3 regions of the Modestobacter sp. URMC 112 genome follow, and region 1 is predicted to be linked to each of the others. Evidence: riboswitches for the same ligand, from Rfam matches in the RefSeq annotation. Region 1 holds a riboswitch; each other region holds the start of a gene.
The links. A riboswitch is a leader RNA that binds a small molecule or an ion and turns the genes downstream of it on or off. The one in region 1 is predicted to bind cyclic di-AMP.

Region 1 (4,333 bases):
GGCACGGGCGGGCCGGACCGGGTGACCACGTTCCCGGCCGAGGCGCTCCCCGGCTTCGTCCGCGAAGGGGAGGGCCGGGGAGTCCGCTGGGTGTGGGACGACACCAGCCGGTGGTACCCGGCGCTGCTGGACGCCGGCGTCCGGGTGGAGCGCTGCACCGACCTGCGGCTGGGCTCCGCCGTCCTGCGGCGGTCGCCGTTGGTCGACCGGTCCCTGCCGGCCGCCGCCGACGGGTGGGACGCGCTCCAGCCGGTGACCGCGGCCGACCCGGCGCTCTTCCCGCTCGCCGACCCCGCGGACTCCCTCGACCCGGTCGCCGAGCACAGGCGCCAGCAGGCGGCGCTCGCCGCCTCGCCCGAGCGTGCCCGGCTCGGGCTGCTGCTGGCGGCCGAGTCGTCCGGTGCCCTGGCCGCGGCCGAGATGACGCACGCCGGCCTGCCGTGGCGGGCCGACGTCCACGACCGGCTGCTGACCGCGCTGCTCGGTCCCCGCCCGCCGGCCGGGTCGCGGCCGGCCGTGCTCGAGCAGCTGGTCGCCGACGTCCGCGCCGCCTTCGGCACCCCCGGCCTGAACCCCGACTCGCCCGGCGACCTGCTCCGCGCCCTGCAGGGCGCCGGGCTGCCCGTGGCCGACACCCGGTCCTGGACGCTGGAGCAGCTGGACCACCCCGGCATCCCGGCCCTGCTGGAGCACAAGCGGCTGAGCCGGCTGCTGCAGGCGAACGGCTGGGCGTGGCTGGACAGCTGGGTGCGCGACGGCCGGTTCCGGCCGTACCTGGTGCCCGGCGGGGTGGTGACCGGACGGTGGGCGTCCAACGGCGGCGGGGCGCTGTCGGTCCCGGCCCAGGTGCGCGGTGCGGCGGTCGCCGACGACGGATGGCGGCTGGTGGTCGCCGACGTCGCCCAGCTGGAGCCGCGCGTCCTGGCCGGGATGAGCGGGGACACGGCGATGGCCCGGGCCGCGCGGTCGGCCGACCTCTACGCGGGCATGGTCGCCGCCGGGGCGGTCGCCAGCCGGGCCGAGGCCAAGGTGGGGATGCTCGGCGCCATGTACGGCGGCACCCGCGGCGAGAGCGGCCGGCTCATGCCCCGGCTGGCCCGCAGCTACCCCCGGGCCATCGCGCTGGTGGAGGCGGCGGCCCGGGCGGGGGAGCGCGGGGAGGTGGTGCACACCCTGCTCGGCCGTGGCTCGCCGGCGCCGCGGGGGGAGTGGGCGGAGCGGGCCGTCGGGCTGGGAGAGCCGCCGGACGAGGGCGGCTCCCGGGAGGAGCGGGACCGGCACCGCCGCGCGTGGGGCCGGTTCACCCGCAACTTCGTCGTCCAGGGCACCGGCGCCGAGTGGACCCTGTGCTGGCTCGCCGACCTCCGCAACCGGCTGTGGCGGCTGGGTGGCACCGGGACGCTGGCGGAGCGGCCGCACCTGGCGTTCTTCCTGCACGACGAGGTCGTCGTGCACACCCCCGAGCACCTGGCCGCCGAGGTGGTGGCGGAGGTGCAGCGCGCCGCGGCGACGGCGGGCCGGCTGCTCTTCGGGTCCTTCCCCGTGGACTTCCCGCTGGACGTCGCCGTGGTGACCTCGTGGGCGGACGCCGGCTGACCCGGCCGGCCCCTATACCCCCGGGCCCGCCTGCGGGGGCCGCGCGACGCTCGTCACCCGACGAATCTGCGGCCGCTGATTGTCACGAGTCGATAACGCGTTTAGGGTGGCCGGGTCCGGTCGACCGTCACGTCCCCGCTCGGGGAGTCCGGCTGGACGCCGCCGAGTCGCCCTCCGGGGCGAGCCGGGGACCCACCGCACCACTGGGGTGAATCCTGCGCCGGACGTCCGTCCGGTGCGGGTAGGGCTGCTTCCCGCCCGAACCCGTCAGCTGACTCGGTAGGCGGCAACCGGGAGAACGGAGAGCCGCCCGATGGCGCGCCCCTGCACCACTGCACCCCCGCTCCGCCTCCGGCAGAGGCTGCGCCTGCGCAGCTGACCGCACCGGCCGTCCCGGACCGACGCCCGCCGGGCCCCCGACCTCGGTCACCCCGGCCCGAGCTCCCCGCCGCCTGACCTGGCGGGGCCCTGTCGCGCGCCCGGGACGCCACCGCCCCTGCCCGCACCCCGCAGCCGTCCACCTCGGACGTGGCTGCCCCCGCACCCGGAGCCACCATCCCCATGCACCCCCGCACCACTCCCGGCCGCGCCGCCGAGCGCCGCGGCCGGGCCCGCGCACGCCTCCGTCCGCCCGTCCGCCGCCCGGGGGTCTACCTGGGCGCGGCCGTGGCCGGCGCCGTGCTGGTCAACGTGCTCGCCGGCGCCGAGCCCCCCGCGCAGGCCGACGTCGCGGCGGCCGAGCCGGTCAGCGTCGCCGCCCAGCTCGGGCTGAGCGCGCAGGCCCGCCCGCTCGACGTCACCGAGGACCTGCGGCCGCTCGAGGAGCTCGCCGCCAGCCGCGGCACCCGCGAGGCCGCGCAGACCGCGGCGCAGGAGGCGCAGGCAGCCGCCGACCAGGCCGAGCTCGACCGGCGCGCGGCCGAGGAGGCCGCCGCCCGCGCGGCCGCCGAGGCAGCGGCCGCCGCCGAGGCAGCCGCCAAGGCCGAGGCCGAGGCGGCCGCCCGCCGGCAGGCCGAGCAGGCCGCCGCGGGCGCCGCCGGGCGGGCCGCACCGGCCGCGGCGGCCCGGGCCGCGGGCGGTGCGGTGTCGGGCTCGACGTCGGCCTCCGCGGTCGCCCGCATCTCCAACTCCGCCGGCAGCATCCGGCCGCAGGCCCAGGCCGCGGCCGACGCCGTCGTCAGCAACGTTCCCGGTGCCGGCGGCATCACCCTCGGCGGGACCCGGCCCAGCGCCGCCGACCCCGGTGGCCACCCGTCCGGCCTGGCGGTGGACTACATGGTCGGGTCGAACAGCTCCCTCGGGGACGCCATCGTCGAGTACCACATCGCCCACTGGGACGAGCTGGGCGTGGACTACGTCATCTGGGAGCAGCGGATGCTCTCCTCGCCCTCCGGGTCGTGGAAGGGCATGTCCGACCGCGGCAGCGCGACGGCCAACCACATGGACCACCCGCACGTGAACTACCGGGGCTGACCCTCGGGCCGGGCCCCGGGGCCCGGCCGGCTCAGGTGCCGCAGAAGGTCCGGTAGGCGCCGAAGTCCGCCGGGGCGGGCGCGGCGTACCGCTCGAAGCCCGGCCGCTCGTCGAACGGTGCGGTCACCGCCTCCAGCAGGCGGCCGAGCGGGGCCAGGTCGCCCTCCGTCGCGGCGGCCAGCGCCTCCTCGACGAGGTGGTTGCGCGGGATGTGCACGGGGTTCACCCGGTCCATCCCGGCCGGGTCCGGGCGCAGCGCCCGCCACCGCTCGAGCCAGCCGTCCAGCCCGGCCAGGTCCAGGACGAGCAGGCGGGCGGGCTCGGCGTCCCCGCGGGCGGCGGTGCCCAGGGCCCGGAAGAACGACGTGTGGTCCACGTGGTTCTCCTTGAGCAGGTCCATCAGGTCGCCGGCCAGGGCGAGGAGCGTCGCGTCGTCCGGGCCGTCTGACAGGCCGTCGGACAGGCCCAGCTTGGCCCGCATGCCGGCCGACCAGGCGGCGTTGTAGGCCGGCCGGAACCCGCCCAGTGCCGCGACCGCGAGCTCGACCGCCTGCTCCTCCTCGTCGGCGACCAGCGGGAGCAGGGCCTCGGCGAGCCGGGCGAGGTTCCACTCGGCCACGACCGGCTGGTTGCCGTAGGCGTAGCGCCCGCCCTGGTCGATGGAGCTGTAGACCGTGGCGGGGTCGAAGGCGTCGAGGAAGGCGCACGGCCCGTAGTCGATGGTCTCGCCGGAGATGGTCGTGTTGTCGGTGTTCATGACGCCGTGCACGAACCCCACCAGCATCCAGCGGGCGACCAGCGACGCCTGCGCCGCGACCACCGCCTCGAACAGCGCCAGGTACGGCCGGTCCGCCCGACCGGCGTCCGGGTGGTGGCGGGCGATGGCGTGGTCGGCGAGGCGGCGCAGCAGGTCGACGTCGCCGGTGGCGCGGGCGTACTGGAAGGTGCCCACCCGCAGGTGGCTGCTGGCCACCCGGGCGAGCACCGCTCCGGGCAGCACGGTCTCCCGGCGCACCGGGCGCCCGGTGGCGACCACCGCGAGGGAGCGGGTGGTCGGGATGCCGAGGGCGTGCATCGCCTCGCTGACCACGTACTCGCGCAGCATCGGGCCGACGGCGGCCAGGCCGTCCCCGCCGCGCGCGAACGGCGTCCGTCCGGAGCCCTTGAGGTGCAGGTCGCGCAGCCGGCCCCCGGTGTCGACGAGCTCGCCGAGCAGCAGCGCGCGCCCGTCGCCCAGCCGCGGGACGAACCCGCCGAACTGGTG
Region 2 (4,333 bases), 390 kb from region 1:
CCGTCGACGCGCTGCGGATCGACCACCCCGACGGCCTGGCCGACCCGAAGGGGTACCTGGACCGGCTGGCCGGGGCCACCGGCGGCCGCTGGACGGTCGTGGAGAAGATCCTCGAACCCGGCGAGCAGCTCCCCGCCAGCTGGGCAGCAGCCGGGACGACGGGGTACGACGCGCTCGCCGAGGTGGACGAGGTGCTGGTCGACCCGGCCGGCGGAGCGGCGCTGACCGCGCTGGACACCGAGCTGGCGGGCAAGCAGGTGGACTACGCGCAGCTGGTGCACGACTGCAAGCGCGAGGTGACCGACGGCATCCTCGGCTCGGAGGTGGCCCGGCTGGCGCGGATCGTCGGCGAGCTGCCGGGGGTCTCCCCCGCCGAGCTGACCGAGGGCCTGGCCGAGCTGCTGGCCAGCTTCCCGGTGTACCGCAGCTACCTCCCCGACGGCCGCGAGCACCTGGACGGGACGGTGCGCGCGGTCCGGGAGCGGCGGCCGGACCTCGCCGACGCGGTCGACGCCCTGCACCCGCTGCTGGGCGCCGCCGGCACGGAGCTGGCGACCCGGTTCGAGCAGACGTCGGGTCCGGTGATGGCCAAGGGCGTCGAGGACAGCGCCTACTACCGGTGGGCCCGGTTCGTGGCGCTCAACGAGGTCGGCGGCGACCCGGCCCGGTTCGGGACGACGGTCGAGGAGTTCCACGCCGCCCAGCAGCTGCGGGCGCAGCGGCTGCCGGAGTCGATGACGACGCTGTCGACGCACGACACCAAGCGCAGCGAGGACGTCCGGGCCCGGCTGGCCGTGCTGGCCGAGCTGCCCACCGAGTGGGCGCAGCTGGTGCGCGGCTGGCTGGACCGGCACCCACTGGCCGACCGGTCGCTGGCGCACCTGGTGTGGCAGAACCTGGTCGGGGCCTGGCCACTGTCCCGGGAGCGGGCGCACGGCTACGTCGAGAAGGCCGCCCGCGAGGCGGGCACCTCGACCACCTGGACCAACCCCGTCCAGGAGTTCGAGGACCAGCTGCACGCGCTGGTCGACGCCGCCTTCGACGACCCGACGACGCACGCCGAGATCGAGCGGTTCGTCGAGCGGATCGCGCCGGCCGGTCGGTCGAACTCGCTGTCCCAGAAGCTGCTGCAGCTGACCATGCCCGGGGTCCCGGACGTGTACCAGGGCACCGAGCTGTGGGACCTCTCGCTGGTCGACCCGGACAACCGGCGTCCGGTCGACTACGGCCTGCGCCGCTCGCTGCTGGCCCGGCTCGACGAGGGCTGGGTGCCGCCGGTGGACGACACCGGCGCCGCGAAGCTGCTGGTCGTCTCCCGGGCGCTGCGGCACCGGCGGGACACCCCGGACGCGTTCAGCGGCTACACCCCGGTGCAGGCCACCGGCACCGCGGCCGAGTCGGTCGTCGCCTTCGACCGCGGCGCCGCGGTGACGGTGGTGACCCGGCGGCCGGTTCACCTGGCCGGGACGGGGTGGGGCGACACCGCCCTGCAGCTGCCCACCGGTGCCTGGCGCGACCTGCTCACCGGCACCCGGGTGGTGTCCGACGCCTCCGGCGCACCGGTGGGCGAGCTGCTCACCCAGTTGCCGGTGGCGCTGCTCGTCCGCTGAAGGACCCCGTCCTCCCCACCCCTCGCAGGCTCGGGGCAGTGCCCTGGACGGGGCCATACGGGCGTCCGGACTCCCGCGGCACGTCACATGTGGTCACGGGCCGGGGACGCTGCGGCGTTCCCGGCCCGGCCTGTCGCGCGCCGTCCTGGGCCGATGCCCGGAGGGGACGCCGCAGAAGAAGCGGAACCGGCGAGTCTCGTTCACAGTGGGTTCGCGCCCGGGCCGTACCGGACGGGCGTGAGGCACCGGACCGCCCAACCCCGTCCGCCGGCAGCCTGACTCCGACACCACCCAGGACGGGGGCGGGGAACCCACCTATCGACGCGCGCACGCGCGTCTCGGGGTGAAGCCGCACCGTGCCCTCTCCGAGGACGCGGCGGCCGGGCACCGATTCGCCCGAACCCGACAGCTAACCCCGCAGGCGGTGATCGGAGGATCACCCATGTCCAAGCTCTCCCTCAGCCATGCCCGCCGCACGGCGCTGCGCGCCGGCACGGTCGCCCTCGGCACCGCCGCCGTCGGGATCGGCGTGCTCGCCGCCCCGGCATCGGCGTCCGAGTACGACTGGACCGCCGTCGCCCAGTGCGAGTCCGGTGGCAACTGGCAGATCAACACCGGCAACGGCTACTACGGCGGGCTGCAGTTCAGCTCCTCGACGTGGACCGGCCACGGCGGCGGCGAGTTCGCCGCCCGGGCGGACCTCGCCAGCCCGGAACAGCAGGTCACCGTCGCCGAGCGGGTCCTGAAGACGCAGGGCGTCGGCGCCTGGCCGACCTGCGGCAAGCAGCTGCGCCCCGGCACCACGCCGGCCGCGGCACCGGCGCTGGCACCGGCCCCGGCACCGGCCGCTGCCCCCGCGGCGTCGGGGGGCACCTACACGGTGGTCGCCGGCGACACGCTCGGGAAGATCGCCGCGGCGCACGGCACGACGTGGCAGCAGCTGCACGCGCTCAACAGCGCCACGGTGCCCAACCCGCACGCCATCCAGGTGGGCCAGCAGCTGACGCTGTGAGTCGAAGGACCCCCTCGTCCCCCACCGCGAGCGTGCGAGCGGTGGGGGCGAGGGGGTCCTCCACCTAGAACCGGATCGCGTCGATCACCTTCACCCGCACGGCGAGCAGCGCGGGCAGCAGGCCGGCCAGCGCGCCGACCCCCGCCGCAGCGACCAGCCCCTCGACGGCGGCCTGCACCGGAAAGCCGGGCTCGTCGGCGATCGGGATGCCGCCGTTCAGCCAGTCCGCGAGCGGCAGGTTGCGGACCACCACCACGGCCAGGGCCACCGCGGCCAGTCCGGCGAGCACCGTGGCGACCACGCTCTCCAGCATGATGGCGCTGAAGACCCGCGCGGACGTGGCGCCGAAGCTGCGCCGGATGCCGATCTCCCGGATCCGCTGGCGGACCGCCATCATCCCGACGTTGAACACCCCGAGCCCGCCCAGCAGCAGCACCACCGCCCCGACTCCACGGACGGCCAGCCGCAGGGTGTCCAGGGCGTCGGCCAGGCCGGGCGAGTCCTGCCGGAAGGCCTGCACCTCCAGCCCGGGCAGCAGCAGCGGCAGGTCGCTCTGCACGGCCGCGATGACCGCGTCGGCCTGGTCCTCGGGCACCCACAGCTCCAGGGACGGCGGCTGGCCGGCGAACGGGTCGGCCGACGACGCCGCGGCGGCGTCCATCCCGGAGCGGTCCACCCGGTACACCGTCGGCTGGGGGTAGCCGTCGCGGATGACGCCCACCACCGTGGCGGTCAGCGGCCGGGGCCCGCCCAGCACGACGGTCCGGGGCTCGGTGAGCTCACCGCCGCCCAGCATGTCCACCATGAACTCGTTGACGACCAGCGCCGGGGACAGCGCCGTCCGGTCGCCCTCGCGCAGCCAGCGGCCGGCCACCGGCTCGATCCGGTGCAGCGGCCCGTAGGACGGCGACACCTCGATCACCTGCAGGCTCTGCGTGCCGCCCGGCAGCCGGAACAGGCCCTCGCCGTACTTGACCGTGGCGTAGGCAGTGACGCCGTAACGGTCCAGCAGGCCCCCGACGGCGGTGTCCCACGCCCCGGCGTCCGGCGGCATGCCGGTCGCCGGGTCGTAGGCGCTGAGCCCGATGGTCGCCGCCCGGCCGGCCCCCCGCTCGGCCTGCTCCTGCTGCACCTGGGCGACGATCAGGCCCAGCGCGGTCACCGACGTCATGGCGAAGACGGCGAGGAACACCCCCACCAGGGACAGCACGACCCGCGCCTTGTGGACCCGGACCTCGCTCCACGCCTCGGCCAGCACCCCGAGGACGCCGGTCACGGGACGACCTCCGCCGCGACGGTCTCCAGCGGCGACAGCCGACCGGCCTCCAGCCGCAGCCGCCGGTCGGCGAGCGCGGCCACCCCCAGGTCGTGGGTGATGGTGATCAGCGCCGCGCCCTGGGCGGCGGTGGCCTCGGCGAGCAGCGCCATCACCGACCGGCCGGTCTCCACGTCCAGCGCGCCGGTCGGCTCGTCGGCGAGCACCACCCGTGGACGGCGGACCAGTGCCCGGGCGATCGCCACCCGCTGCTGCTCGCCGCCGGAGAGCCGCTCGGGCACCTGCCCGGCCCGGTCGGCCAGCCCGACCCGGTCGAGCACCTCCAGGGCCGCGCGCCGGCGGGTGAGGAAGTCGCGGCCGCGCGCGTACAGCAGCGGCGCGGCCACGTTCTCCGCGGCGGTGCGCCGGGGCAGCAGGTTGAACTGCTGGAAGACG
Region 3 (4,333 bases), 1.9 Mb from region 1:
GTCAGCGCGATCCCGCGGACGTCGTCGTCGCCCAGGTGCGCACCGACCACGTCGGCCAGCGGCCGCTCCCGCAGGTCGTGCCACAGCTGCGGGTCGCGCAGCCGCCGCACCAGCTCGGCCTCGGCGAGCAGCGGCTCGGTCAGGGTGGGCGCGAGGTCCTCGGCCAGGGTGGTCAGCCGGCCGTAGAACCGCTGCCAGCCGGCGAACTCCGCGTCCGACCCGGTCAGCTCCCGGAACGAGGCCGCCGTCGCCGGACCCTCGTCCCGCTCGACCAGCAGGCCCCGGGCCCGTCCGCCGCGCCGGAGCGGGGTGTAGGAGGCCACCGCGCGGTCGACCAGCCGGACGGGCAGCGCCAGGTCCGCCACGATCCGGTCGGGCAGCAGGCTGACCAGGTAGGAGTACGCCGACAGCCGGACGTCGACGCCGGGGAACACCCGGCTGCTGACCGCGGCGCCGCCGAGCACGCCCAGCCGCTCCAGCACCAGCACCGACCAGCCGGCGCGGGCGAGGTAGGCGGCGGCCACCAGGCCGTTGTGCCCGCCCCCGACGACGACGGCGTCGTAGCCGGTCACCGGCCCTCCCGGACGGCCAGCCGGCGCCGGAAGTACAGCGACCAGTCCTGGTCCGGGCGCACGTAGTGCCCGAACGCGCCGGTGCGGGTGTACCCGGCGCCGGTGTAGAGGCCGACCGCCTCGGGCTGGCCCGGGCCCAGCTCGAGGAACAGCGTGGTCCACCCGCGCTCCACCGCGACCGACTCCAGGCCCTCGAGCAGCAGCCTGGCCAGGCCGCGGCGCCGCGCGGCCGGGACGACGTACATCCGCTTGACCTCCGCGCTGTCCGGTCCGAGGGCGCGCAGTGCGCCGCAGCCCACCGGCGTCCCGTCGTCGTCCACCGCGACCAGCACCACGGCCACGTCGGTCGCCGACGGGGGAACGCCGGGCTCGCTGTCGGGACCGTAGCGTCCCCGCAGCTCGGCCTGCTGGGCGGCGGTCAGCTGCCGGACGACGGGGTCGTCCCAGCCCGCGGAGGTCAGGTGGGGCACCAGCTCATGGTCCCGGGTCCGGCGTGACCCGCTGCAGGAGTCCCCAGACGAACTCGGCGCAGGCACCGGGCAGGTGCACCTCCCAGCGGGTGACCACGTCGGGGTCGACGTCGACGGCGCCGGGCAGCGCCGCGACGTCGGCCACGACGTGCTCCCACACCCGCAGGTCGCCGGGCCGGGCGGCCGGGACCGGGGAGCCGGGAGCCCGGACCAGCTCCTCGTGCAGCACCGGCCCGTCGGGCGCGGCCAGCACCTGCCACCGCAGGTGGGGCCACAGCGGCAGCGGCCAGCGGTGGACGACGAGGTCCAGGTCGCCGAAGGGTGCGTCCTCGACCTCCTCGGGCGGGCCGAGCACCGCTGTGCGAAGAGTCACACCGCGGGGCGCCCGGGGGGAGTGCTGCAGGGCCTGCCACCGGGTGTGTGCCGCGTGCGCCTCGGCCCGGTCGGCGCCGAGCCGGGGCAGTGCCTCGAGGACCAGGTCAGGTCGCGTGTCGGCCATCCGGCGGAGCAGCACGAGGCAGAACTCGCGCCGCGCCAGTCCTCGCACCCAGCGAGCCTGTCACCCCGCGTGAGCGTGTCTTCGCGCACCCTCGGGATTTCTGCACAAGTCGGCAGCCCCGGTTTGTCACAAGTCCGTCACGCACCTACCGTGGGCGCGTCCGGACGGGTCGTTCCGTCACCTACCGGGTGACGACCGACCGGGCGCCGCCGAACCACCGTGTCAGTGCTCCCTGCTGGCCAGATGGACCGGGGACCCACCGCAGTACTGGGGTGAAGCACGTCGGCTCGACAGAGCCGAGGTGCCGGGCGTCTTCCCGCCCGAACCCGTCAGCTAACTCGGTAGGCGGCACGTGGAAGAAAGGAAAAACCCGCCGAACATGGCGAGTTCGCTCTCTGCTGCCCGCCACCGGGCGTTCACCGGCCGCCGGGTGCTCGTCACCCTCGCCGCCGCAGCCGGCGTCGCAGTCACCTCCTTCCCCGCGGTCGCCGCACCCGAAACACCGGAGAACTCCCAGGAGGCGGCCGCGCTGGTCGCCGCCCGGGCGCACGACCTCGAGGTCGTGACCGAGGACTTCAACGACGCCCGCGTGCAGCTCGAGGCCCAGCAGGCCGAGGCCGCCGAGGCCGCCGAACAGGTCGAGGCCGCGGACGCCGCCGTGGGCGACGCCCGCGACAAGGTCCGCGAGGTCGCGCGCAGCGCCTACACCGGCGACCAGCTCAGCACCCTCCAGGCGATGCTCACCAGCGGGTCGGCCGATGAGCTGCTCGACCGCGTGGGCACGCTGGACACCATCGCCCAGCACAACAACGGCGTCCTCGGCGCGGCCCAGGAGGCCACCGAGGCGGCCGCGGCGAGCAAGGCAGCCGCCGACCAGGCCGCGGCCGAGGCGAAGGCCCAGGTCGACCGGGTCGCCGCGCAGCAGACCGCGCTGCAGTCCCAGATCGCCGAGTACCAGGCCGACCTGGCCCGGCTCACCGCCGAGGAGCAGCAGCGGGCCGCCGAGCTCGCCGAGCGGCAGCACGCGGCCGCTCCCGCCGACGACCGCTCGGCACCGGCCGCCTCGCGGTCGACCACCCGGCAGCAGGCCGCTCCGCCCCCGCCCGTAGCGGCTGCCGGCAGCGGTGCCGCGCGAACCGCCGTGGACACCGCCATGGCCCAGCTGGGCGACCCCTACGTGTGGGCGGCCGCCGGTCCCAACGCGTTCGACTGCTCCGGCCTGACCCAGTTCGCCTTCGCCGCGGCCGGCGTCAGCCTGCCGCACTCCAGCCGCGCCCAGGCGGGCATGGGGAGCCCGGTGCCGCTCAGTGCCCTGCAGCCCGGGGACCTGCTGTTCTTCTACAGCCCGGTCAGCCACGTGGGCATGTACATCGGGAACGGGCAGATGGTGCACGCCTCTACGTCCGGGCAGCCGGTGAAGATCGGGTCCATCAACAGCATGGGCAGCCAGCCGTTCGCCCGCCGCATCGCCGGCTGAAGGACCCCCTCGCCCCCCGCCGCTCGCACGCTCGCGGCGGGGCCCTGCAAGGGGGCCTGTCGTGGGCCGCACGACACCGGAGCCCCGGTCGCCTCGTGGCGGCCGGGGCACCGTCGTGTCCCGGGTGCGTGCACGGTCACACCGGCCGAGCGGGCACCATCGGTCGCGGCTCGTCCCACCGACCCCCCGAGGACCCGATGACCTCCCTGCTCGCACCCCGCACCGTGGCCGGGGTCTTCCGCGCCGTGGCCGTCGCCGAGGCCGTCTCCTGGGCGCTGTTGCTGGCCGGCATGTTCGTCAAGTGGGTGCTGCGCACGTCCGAGGTCGGCGTCCAGGTGTTCGGCCCGGTGCACGGCGCGGTGTTCATCGCCTACGTGCTGGTGGCCCTGGTCGCCTGGCGCGTGCTGCGCTGGACCCCCGGGACGGCGCTGCTGGCACTGGCCGCCTCGGTGCCGCCGTTCAGCACCGTGTGGTTCGAGCGCTGGGCGCGGCGGACCGGCCGGTTGCCGGTCGCGCAGCCCGTGACGTCGCGGGCTGGATAGCCTCCCCGCCATGGCCGACCCGGTGCTGCCCACGACCGCCCGCACCCTGCTCGCCCGCACGGCCCGGGCGCAGCGCGACGGTCGTGCCCCCAGCCTGGTGGCCGGGGTGGTCCGCGGCGGCGGGCTCGCCTGGTCGGCCGGCCGCGGCGCCGTCGCCGACCCGCACACCGACGTCCAGTACCGGCTCGGGTCGATCAGCAAGACGGTCACCGCCGTGGCGGTGCTGCGGCTGCGCGACGAGGGCGTGGTGCACCTCGACGACCCGCTGGACCGGCACGTGCCCGGCACCCCGCTGGGCGACCGGACGGTCGGCCAGCTGCTGTCCCACCTGGCCGGTGCCAGCTCGGAGAGCCCCGGCGGCTGGTGGGAGCGGGTGCCCGGCGGGACGCTGGCCGACCTGCGGCTCGGGCCCGACGACGTCGTGCTCGGAGCCGCGCGGCGCTTCCACTACTCCAACCTCGGGTTCGGCCTGCTGGGCGAGCTCGTCGCCCGGCAGCGCGGCCGCTCCTGGGAGGACGTCGTCACCGACGAGGTCCTGGCGCCGCTGGGGATGACCCGGACGACGCCGCGCCCGGCCGATGCCGCCGCGCAGGGCTGCGCCGTCCACCCGTGGGCCGACGTCGTCCTGCCCGAGCCGGAGCACGACGCCGGGGTGATGGCCGCCGCCGGGCAGCTGTGGGCGACCCTGGCCGACCTGGGCCGCTTCGCCGCCTTCCTGCTCGGCGACACCGGTGAGGTGCTCGCGCCGGCGACGCTCGAGGAGATGACGGTGC

Region 2: it holds a riboswitch for cyclic di-AMP, as region 1 does, so the genes downstream of both, ACWIX6_RS09270 (LysM peptidoglycan-binding domain-containing protein) here and ACWIX6_RS11070 (hypothetical protein) in region 1, are expected to answer to the same signal.
Region 3: it holds a riboswitch for cyclic di-AMP, as region 1 does, so the genes downstream of both, ACWIX6_RS02270 (NlpC/P60 family protein) here and ACWIX6_RS11070 (hypothetical protein) in region 1, are expected to answer to the same signal.

The regions. Positions count from the first base shown of each region.
Region 1 covers NZ_CP199957.1:2,361,205-2,365,537, forward strand. The annotation lists gene ACWIX6_RS11065 (bifunctional 3'-5' exonuclease/DNA polymerase) at 1-1,596, shown strand, start outside; cyclic di-AMP (ydaO/yuaA leader) riboswitch at 1,747-1,898, shown strand; gene ACWIX6_RS11070 (hypothetical protein) at 2,125-3,069, shown strand; gene ACWIX6_RS11075 (protein adenylyltransferase SelO) at 3,101-4,333, opposite strand, start outside.
Region 2 covers NZ_CP199957.1:1,973,456-1,977,788, reverse strand. The annotation lists gene treY (malto-oligosyltrehalose synthase) at 1-1,610, shown strand, start outside; cyclic di-AMP (ydaO/yuaA leader) riboswitch at 1,886-2,049, shown strand; gene ACWIX6_RS09270 (LysM peptidoglycan-binding domain-containing protein) at 2,053-2,622, shown strand; gene ACWIX6_RS09265 (ABC transporter permease) at 2,687-3,898, opposite strand; gene ACWIX6_RS09260 (ABC transporter ATP-binding protein) at 3,895-4,333, opposite strand, start outside.
Region 3 covers NZ_CP199957.1:485,402-489,734, forward strand. The annotation lists gene ACWIX6_RS02255 (phytoene desaturase family protein) at 1-572, opposite strand, end outside; gene ACWIX6_RS02260 (GNAT family N-acetyltransferase) at 569-1,042, opposite strand; gene ACWIX6_RS02265 (hypothetical protein) at 1,047-1,589, opposite strand; cyclic di-AMP (ydaO/yuaA leader) riboswitch at 1,739-1,904, shown strand; gene ACWIX6_RS02270 (NlpC/P60 family protein) at 1,921-3,018, shown strand; gene ACWIX6_RS02275 (DUF3817 domain-containing protein) at 3,216-3,560, shown strand; gene ACWIX6_RS02280 (serine hydrolase domain-containing protein) at 3,571-4,333, shown strand, end outside.